DNA from 3 places in the Mucilaginibacter sp. GW821-FHT07G05 genome. Region 2 is predicted to be linked to each of the others. Evidence: riboswitches for the same ligand, from Rfam matches in the RefSeq annotation. Region 2 holds a riboswitch; each other region holds the start of a gene.
The links. A riboswitch is a leader RNA that binds a small molecule or an ion and turns the genes downstream of it on or off. The one in region 2 is predicted to bind S-adenosylmethionine.
Positions count from the first base shown of each region.

Region 1: linked by a shared signal. The riboswitch ahead of AC07NA_RS23405 (cysteine desulfurase family protein) and the one ahead of metH (methionine synthase) in region 2 are both predicted to bind S-adenosylmethionine.
Region 3: linked by a shared signal. The riboswitch ahead of AC07NA_RS06820 (SusC/RagA family TonB-linked outer membrane protein) and the one ahead of metH (methionine synthase) in region 2 are both predicted to bind S-adenosylmethionine.

Region 1 is NZ_JBWKQC010000012.1:42,499-45,698, forward strand. It holds gene AC07NA_RS23400 (TIGR03364 family FAD-dependent oxidoreductase) at 1-999, shown strand, start outside; SAM riboswitch class I at 1,181-1,295, shown strand; gene AC07NA_RS23405 (cysteine desulfurase family protein) at 1,401-2,537, shown strand; gene AC07NA_RS23410 (peroxiredoxin) at 2,578-3,200, shown strand, end outside.
Region 2 is NZ_JBWKQC010000013.1:107,850-111,049, reverse strand. It holds gene AC07NA_RS24425 (Bax inhibitor-1/YccA family protein) at 82-816, shown strand; SAM riboswitch class I at 1,109-1,221, shown strand; gene metH (methionine synthase) at 1,377-3,200, shown strand, end outside.
Region 3 is NZ_JBWKQC010000002.1:571,835-575,034, reverse strand. It holds gene AC07NA_RS06830 (KTSC domain-containing protein) at 1-300, opposite strand, end outside; gene AC07NA_RS06825 (hypothetical protein) at 455-799, opposite strand; SAM riboswitch class I at 990-1,098, shown strand; gene AC07NA_RS06820 (SusC/RagA family TonB-linked outer membrane protein) at 1,554-3,200, shown strand, end outside.

The DNA of each region.
Region 1 (3,200 bases), on a different contig from region 2:
ATACGTAATTTTGGTATGGTGTGGCCAATAGGGCAGGCCACCGGGCCAATGTTTGAAAGGGCCATGCTGTCTCGCAGCATCTGGAAAACGGTTTGTACCGAAGCCGATATCTGGCATGACGAAGTTGGCTCGCTGCATTTGGCTTATCATGATGATGAGCTACAGGTAATTGCCGACTATGTGGAAGCCAACAAAAATGACCGCGACTGCGCCTTACTTACACCGGCCGAAGCACTGAAAAGATCACCGGCTGTAAACCCGGATGGTTTAAAGGGCGCTTTATGGAGCGGCGAAGAAATGATCATTGAGTCACGTGTAGCGGTAGGGCAGGTGGCCGCTTACCTTGCCGGTAAATTCGGTGTTGAGTTTCATTGGAACACGGCCATAAGCCAAATTGAAGCGCCAAAGGTTTACTCCGGTAAACGTACCTGGGAGGCCGACGAAATATTTGTATGCAGCGGTGCCGATTTTGAAACCCTGTATCCCGAATTATTCCTGCAAACCAATATCAGCAAATGTAAACTGCAAATGATGCGTTTGGTTACCCAGCCCGAGGGTTGGCGCATAGGTCCGTCGCTTTGCGGTGGTTTATCTATGATCCATTATCCAGGTTTTCAGATAGCTGCTTCATTACCTGCGCTTAAGCAGCGTTATGAGGAACAGTATGCCGAACATTTAAAATGGGGCATCCATGTAATGGTATCGCAAAATGGCGGCGGCGAACTTACTATAGGCGACTCGCACGAATATGGTTTGGTGCACGATCCGTTCGATAAGGAATTTATTAACAAATTAATTACCGACTACCTGCATACCTTCGCTACTTTTAAAGACTGGAAACTGCTGCAATCGTGGCATGGCATCTACCCAAAAATGATGAACGGCGAAACCGAATTTATCACCGATCCGGAACCGGGTGTAACCATCATCAACGGTGTTGGCGGCAACGGGATGACACTGTCATTCGGCCTTTGCGAGCAATATTTTGCGGGCAGGTGATCTGCTAATTGAGCTTTTCAATAACCTAAATAGAGAAAAATGCGTCTGGTTTAACTACCGGGCGCATTTTTATTTCGCTGTAAATCAGTGATAAATAATTTATTTCAAATAAAAACTATAAAATCTATGTGAATAGTAGTTTAAATGTGTATGTTTGCATCATAATAATTGTTCTTTATTATACTTATCCAGAAAGACAGAGGGAAAGGCCCTATGACGTCTTAGCAACCTGTACCGGCTCTTGAGCTTGTAAAAGGTGCTAATTCCTGCTCCGCCACAAAGGAGGAAGATAAGATGACAAATATTTTAAGACTCGCTCAGCAGCTTTTCTTTTTTGCCTCTTTTCCGGATAAGTCGATACAAAAACATAACTGTTAACGATTTATAAAAAGAGAAACAAAATGAGAATTTACCTTGATAACGCCGCAACCACTCAACTTGATAGCGAGGTATTTACCACCATCACCCCTTACTTACTCGAATTTTTCGGAAATCCTTCGTCGCATCATGAGCATGGCAGGCAGGTAAAAAGTGCTATTGAGCAGGCAAGGCAAACCATTGCAGGTTTACTGAACGCGTCGCCGAACGAGATCATCTTTACAAGTGGTGGTACCGAGGCCGATAACACGGCCATACTATCAAGCGTACGTTCTCACCAAATAAAACACGTTATCACTACGCCTTTTGAACACCATGCGGTACTGCACACGCTGGAAGAACTGCAAAAACAAGGCGAAATAAAATTAAGCTTCATCAATATAGATAGCAGGGGTAACCTTGATATCGATCACCTCGAAACCTTATTGCAAAACAATACACGCTCGCTGGTATCGGTAATGCATGCCAATAACGAAATTGGCAACCTGAACGATATCGAATTGATAGGCGAGGTCTGTTGTAGCTACGGAGCAATTTTTCATTCAGATACGGTTCAAACCATCGGGCATTACCGCCACGATCTGTCAAAACTAAAAACACATTTTTTAGCAGCTTCGGCACATAAGTTTCATGGGCCAAAAGGGGTAGGGTTTCTTTACTGTCGCGATGGTGTACAACTTTCGAGGTTGTTGCACGGCGGCTCGCAGGAACGCAAATTAAGGGCAGGTACCGAGAATATTCACGGTATAATTGGCCTGGCAAAAGCGCTGGAAATAGCTTACCGCGATATTGATGAGCATCAAAAATATATACAAACATTAAAAAACAGGATGATCTATAAACTACAGGAACAGGTTGGCGATGTATATTTCAATGGTAATTCGGCCATTGCAGATAAAAGTCTTTACACTGTGCTAAGCGCGAGCTTGCCGGTTAACGCCAACGCTTTCGATCTGTTAGCTTATCTCGATCAAAACAACATCTCGGTATCGGGCGGCAGCGCCTGCTCTACCGGCTCGGCATCGCATGTATTACAGGCCATTAATGCCGATGCATCGAGGAACACCATTCGTTTCTCGTTCAGTAAATACAATACCGCTGCCGAAATTGACCATGCAGTAAGCGTGTTAGCAGCGGTTTATGATTCGGTTGCAGCATAATTAATTAGGATACAAATAACAACATAAATACATAATCACCATGAGTTTACGATTAGGAGACAAAGCGCCCAACTTTACGGCGCAAACATCATTAGGCGAAATAGATTTTTACGAATTTTTAGGCGACAGCTGGGGCGTGCTATTCTCGCACCCTGCGGACTATACACCTGTGTGTACTACCGAGCTTGGCCGCACGGCATCATTGAAAGATGAGTTTGATAAACGTGATGTAAAGGTAGTTGCCCTGAGTGTTGACGGAGTAGAATCACATAAAGGCTGGATACAGGACATTAACGAAACCCAGAATGTGGAAGTGAACTTCCCGATCATAGCAGATGAGCACCGCGAAATAGCCGAGGTTTATGATATGATTCACCCGAATGCATCGCTAACCGCAACGGTAAGGTCATTGTTCATCATAGCGCCCGATAAAACCATTAAACTGATCATTACTTACCCGGCATCAACAGGAAGAAATTTCCAGGAAATATTACGGGTGATAGATTCATTACAGCTAACCGCCAATTACAGCGTAGCCACACCTGCCGACTGGAAAGAAGGCGAGGACGTGGTGGTGGTACCCGCAATTAAGACGGAAGATATCCCGGCCAAATTTCCTAAAGGTTTTACCCAGGTTAAACCTTATTTGCGCTTAACACCGCA
Region 2 (3,200 bases):
ATAACAACAAATTAGACCCCGGTAATTATTTAAGCAGGGTAATTTTTAGTAAATTCGTACAATTTAAACCATATAATAAAAATGGAGATTAATAAAAGTAATTACACTTACGATAGTGTATTTGTAAATGAAGATGCAGCTGCATCGCGCAAATTTATTGCGAACGTGTTTTTATGGATGTTTGTGGCATTAGGTATATCGGCGGCATTTGCATGGACATTTGCTTATGATCAGTCGTTAAGAAACTTATTGATAGACCCAATTACAAACAGAGGTACGGGTTTTGGTACCATTGCAATGTTTTCCCCGCTTGTTTTTATATTCACAATGAGCCTGGCATTTAACCGTTTCTCATTTGGCATGCTAACGGTTTTCTTCCTGGCATTCGCGGTTATGATGGGTATAAGCCTTAGTACTATTTTTTCGGTTTATGCGAGTGGTCTAATTTATGGAACTTTCATTACCGCATCGGTAGTGTTTGGTATTATGGCTATAGCAGGGTATACAACCCAGCAAGATCTTACTAAATTCGGTTCAATTTTAACTATGTTCCTGATAGGTATAGTTGTAGCATCATTGGTTAACTTCTTTATCAAAAGCAGTGGCCTTAGTGTTATTATTAGCTATATAGGTGTTGCAGTGTTTGTGGGCCTAACCGCTTATGACGTACAAAAATTAAAACGTATTGGTGCAGGCTTAGAGTACGGCGATCAGTCGACCAAAAAGATAGCTATCATGGGTGCGTTAACGCTGTACCTTGATTTTATCAACCTGTTCCTGATGTTACTGCGTGTATTCGGCGGCAACAGAAGATAATAGTATTGATTAACAATATTGAAAAGCTGCATGAAAATGCGGCTTTTTTTGTGGACTCACCCGATCCACGCTTCGCTGGATCACCCTCTCTGCTGCGCAAAGAGGGTTTTATTTTGAATATTACGGAATATGTAATACTTATACCTTCTTTTTCGCTTGCGAAAGAGAGGGGCGCCCAGCGAAGCGTAGGCGGGGTGAGTTAAAAACCCTTCCTGCAACAATATTGCATTTCGCTTATATACATAAGCCAAAAGCCTATTGCACATTAAAACTTTATTATGCACCTTTGTGCTGCTTATGGAGAAAGACGGAGGGATTAGACCCTGCGATGTCTTAGCAACCTGTACTTACAAGGTGCTACATTCTACTTAACAAGTCAACTGGACCGGTTAGGAAAGATAAGCGAAAGTCAAATACACACGCCCGACTTTTCGAGATAAGCTGTTATAGTATCAAGTAATTAGTATCAGGTATCAAGTAGTTTTTACTGTTGATCACACTGCGCTAATCACGCGGACTCATAAAGTCTTGCTACTTGATACTCGCTACTTGATACCAAAATGGATATTAGAAAAGAACTACAGAAACGCATTTTAGTGATTGATGGGGCTATGGGTACCATGATACAACGGTACCAGCTCACCGAGGAGGATTTTCGTGGTGAGCGTTTCCGCGATCATATATCCGATTTGAAAGGCAATAACGATTTGCTGAATATCACCCGTCCGGATGTAATTAAGGCAATACATGCCGAATATCTGGATGCCGGGGCAGATATCATCGAAACCAATACCTTCAGTACCCAACGTATTTCACTGGCCGATTACCACATGGAAGAACTCGACTATGAGCTGAGCTATGAGGGTGCCCGCATTGCCCGTGAGGTGGTTGACGAATATAATATAAAAACACCCGAAAAACCGCGCTTTGTTGCCGGTGCGGTTGGTCCTACTAACCGTACGGCTTCTATATCACCGGATGTGAACGACCCTGGTTACCGCGCGGTATCATTTGATGACCTTGCCGATGCTTATTACGCGCAGGTGCGCGGACTGGTGGACGGCGGATCGGATTTGCTGTTGGTTGAAACCATATTTGATACCCTGAATGCCAAGGCGGCATTATTTGCCATACAACGCTATGCCGAAGAAAGCGGCAAGCATTTGCCTATCATGATATCGGGTACTATTACTGATGCTTCCGGGCGCACGCTTTCGGGGCAAACGGTGGAGGCGTTCTGGAACTCTATCCGCCATGCTAACCTGCTGTCGGTAGGGTTAAACTGTGCTTTGGGTGCCAGGGAGATGAGGCCTTATTTGGAAGAGCTATCTGAAAAGGCAGAAGTATACATATCGGCCTACCCTAACGCGGGTTTGCCTAACGAGTTTGGGGCTTATGATGAAACCCCGCACGAAACCGCGCACCAGGTTGACGATTTTATAAAAGCCGGCATAGTAAATATTGTGGGTGGTTGTTGTGGCACCACGCCCGAGCATATCAAGTGTATTGCCGATAAAGCAGCAAAATTCCCACCGCGCAAGATCCCCGAAATAAAACCATTTTTGCGCCTTAGCGGACTGGAAGCAGTTACGCTTACGCCCGAAACCAACTTTGTTAACGTTGGCGAGCGTACCAACATCACCGGTTCACCCAAATTCTCCAAACTGATACTTGCCGAAGATTACGAGGCAGCGCTAACAGTTGCCCGTCAGCAGGTAGAAGGCGGCGCGCAGGTGATCGATATCAACATGGATGAGGGTATGATCGATTCGGAAGCGGTGATGGTGAAATTCCTGAATCTTGTAGCCTCCGAACCGGATATTTCCAAACTGCCTATCATGGTAGATTCATCAAAGTGGACGGTATTGGAAGCCGGGTTGAAATGCCTGCAAGGCAAGGGCATCGTTAACTCCATCTCGCTTAAAGAGGGTGAAGAGAAATTTATAGAATACGCACGCAAGATACAAAGCTATGGCGCCGCAGCCGTAGTGATGGCGTTTGACGAAACCGGCCAGGCCGATTCGCTGGAACGCCGTAAAGAGATTTGCCAGCGCTCATATAATATACTGGTAAACGAAGTTGGTTTTCCCCCGCAGGATATCATCTTCGACCCAAACATACTTACCGTAGCCACCGGCCTCGAAGAACATAATAACTACGCGGTAGATTTTATTGAAGCCACCCGCTGGATAAAGCAGAACCTGCCTTATGCCAAAGTAAGCGGTGGAGTGAGTAACATTTCGTTCTCGTTCCGTGGTAATAACGTGGTGCGCGAAGCTATGCACTCGGCGTTCCTGTACCATGCCATTAATGCCGGTTTGGATATGGGTATTGTAAACGCGGGGATGCTTGAGGTATACGAAGAAATTCCGAAAGACCTTTTG
Region 3 (3,200 bases), on a different contig from region 2:
AAAGCTAACTTTAAGCACTTGTGATTTGTATTCAAAATCAACCATGGCCGATGCGGTTGTGGTGGCGGTATATTCGGTGATAGACTGGGCACGGGTTTCGGGAGCGATGCTCACTAAAAAATGATAGGCTTCGATAATAGTCTTACTTTTTTCTTCGGCAGCTAACTTGCTTTCTTCGCTTTCCTGAAATTTATCAGGGTGCCAGGCTTTCATCAAACCACGGTATACCGATTTTAGTTCCTGTAGTTCAGCGGCTTCGTTAACGCCCAATAATTTCCTGTAGTCTACTATCTTTTTCATGCTTTCGTTCGTTTTATGTTATTATGTAAAAAGATGAAAGCCTTGATATTAAGCCCAATCTCCCCCCGAAAATAATTTTGCAAAGGTACGCTTTCTACACCACAATTTTAAGCCCCGGCTCACTATTATCAATTTGATAATATCCGCTTAAAATTTAGCGCCAGGTATAACTGCAATACCTGCACTGTTGGGCATAAGGTGTGCGCGCAAGCTGGTTACATTGAGGGCATAAATTGAAGACAACCTCAGCCGGATGATTTTCTAAAATGCGGGCGGCGGTTGCAAGCAGGTATTGCACATATTCAGGATCAAGATAGTTCAGTATTTCCGCATCGGCGGTAAGCCAATTGTTATGCACATAAAGCTTCGTACGAATTTCGCAATCGGGCATATCCTTTAAATTCAACGCAAACCTTCGGCTAAGTAACTCCATATTTTCTTTGCGTGGTAACAATTTGCTATAATATTCAAGGATATAATTAGCCTGTTCTATTGTCATACCGTAAATATAATTACAAACGCTGCGGTTTTAAAGTTTATAATAAATACCATACAAACAAGCAATTATCGTATCGACAATCACCCTATAAACCCAAACTGACAATAATCTGACAATAAAATATAATATCTATAGATTTAGTAGAATATATATTATATATTTGCAGCGTCAATCGTTCTTATACATCATTTAATTATCCAGAAAGACGGAGGGAAAGGCCCTGTGATGTCTTAGCAACCTGTACGCCATTGGTATAAAGGTGCTAATTCCTATCTGCCCCGTGGCAGAAAAGATAATGTTAACTCTGCAAACTGTTTGCACTACAAGCAAGCATCTCAGCTTATCTCCGGCAATCTGTATAATTAATTAAAAATTTTATTTCCGTTCATCCATAATTGGGTGCGACGCATTAATTAATAATAACAAGCATATTCCCCACTTTTAATATAATAAATAAGTAAATGAAAAAACGAAGTACTCACTTAAGTTTACCTACCTTAAAAACCACATCTAACGGTGCCTTAAGCACATGCATTTTCGCGCACATGACTGTCATGTGTTGTTGCAGCTAACAGGCTGCCAGGTTATTTGCATCAGTCTTAATATACAGGCTATCACAGCGAATAACGCCAAACAATAAATATTTAACACCCTAAAATTGATACTGTTTTTAAGCGGACGGGCTTTGCTATGCGCTTGTTTTACGGCAACATCAATACAAATGGGGAAACACAAACACTCACAAACAATTGTCATGTTAAAAACTTACAAATTATTAGTGGCCCTGCTTTTGCCACTTCTTTTTGCCCAAACGCTTTATGCGCAATCGGTAAAAATAAGCGGTACGGTAACCGCCAAAACCGATGGCCTGCCCCTACCCGGCGTTAGCATCTCCATAAAAGGCAGCACCAGCGGTACCCAAACCAATGTGGATGGTAAATTTACCCTTACCGCCAAACCGAAGGATATTATAAATGTATCATACATCGGTTACAAAACACAGGAAATTGTGATAAGCGAAACCGAAACTACCTTGCAAATTGTGCTTGATGAACAGGCCAATTCGCTTAACGAGGTGGTAGTAACGGCGCTCAACATATCTAAAGAGAAAAAATCATTGGGCTACGCAGTTCAGGGTTTAAAATCAAAGGATATATCAGAGGCTAAAGAAACTAACATTATCAATGCCTTATCGGGTAAAATTGCCGGTGTAAACGTTACCAGCAGCCAGGGCGATATGGGTTCGGCACGTATCATTATACGCGGCGAAACTTCTATTGCCAATAACAACCAGCCGTTATTTGTGGTAGATGGTGTGCCTGTGGATAATGCCCAAAATCAAGGCACCAACGGATCAAGGGATTTCGCCAACGTACTGTCCGACTTAAACTCAGAAGACATCGAATCGTTAACCGTGCTGAAAGGCCCTAACGCGGCGGCATTATATGGTTCACGTGCGGCAAATGGTGTTATCCTCATCAAAACCAAATCGGGAAAGAATAGCAAAGGTTTAGGCATTACGCTTAACTCAAACACCAGCTTTTCGAGCCTGCTTACTTTGCCCGATTATCAGAATGCTTACGGACAAGGCTCTAACGGCAAATTCAGCTACGTAGATGGTAAAGGTGCCGGTATTAACGATGGTGTGGATGAAAGCTGGGGCCCGGCATTGGATGGCCGTTTAGTCCCTCAATTCTTTTCGAAGGGTAAAGCCGAGCCTTTTGTTGCCCACCCAAACAATGTTAGAGATTACTTTAACACAGGTTATACCTACAACAATGGTGTGGCCGTTACCGGTTCTGATGAAAAGTTTGACTACCGTGTATCATACAATAACCTGCACCAAACAGGTGTAGTGCCAAACTCATCGCAAGGTAAAAACGCCTTCGCGCTCAATACTACCTATCGTGTAAACGATAAACTCACCATTAACGCGGTGGCCAACTACATTAAGGATGATGCCGATAACCTGCCCGGCGCTTATGGCAAGCGTGCCACAAGTACCATGTTGCAATTTACATGGTTCGGCCGCCAGGTTGATATTAACCAGTTAAGAAATTATCGCAATGCTGATGGCAGCACTTTTAACTGGAACAACAGCTATTACAGTAACCCATACTTTGTAGCATACGAAAATACCGTTGCACAACACCGCAATCACTTTTTGGGTAATGTGGAGTTAAACTATAAGATCATCGACGGACTGTCTGCCAACTTCCGTATAGGTACAGATCAGTATACCGACAGGCGCAAGATCAAAGTCGCTTACGGTACAAACGGAACCCCATTTGGCTCGTACGAAGAAGATGCCTACAACTTTAACGAAACCAATGCCGAGGGGCGTTTACAATACACCAAAAAACTTAACGACGATTTCAGTATCGACCTGTTAGCAGGTGGT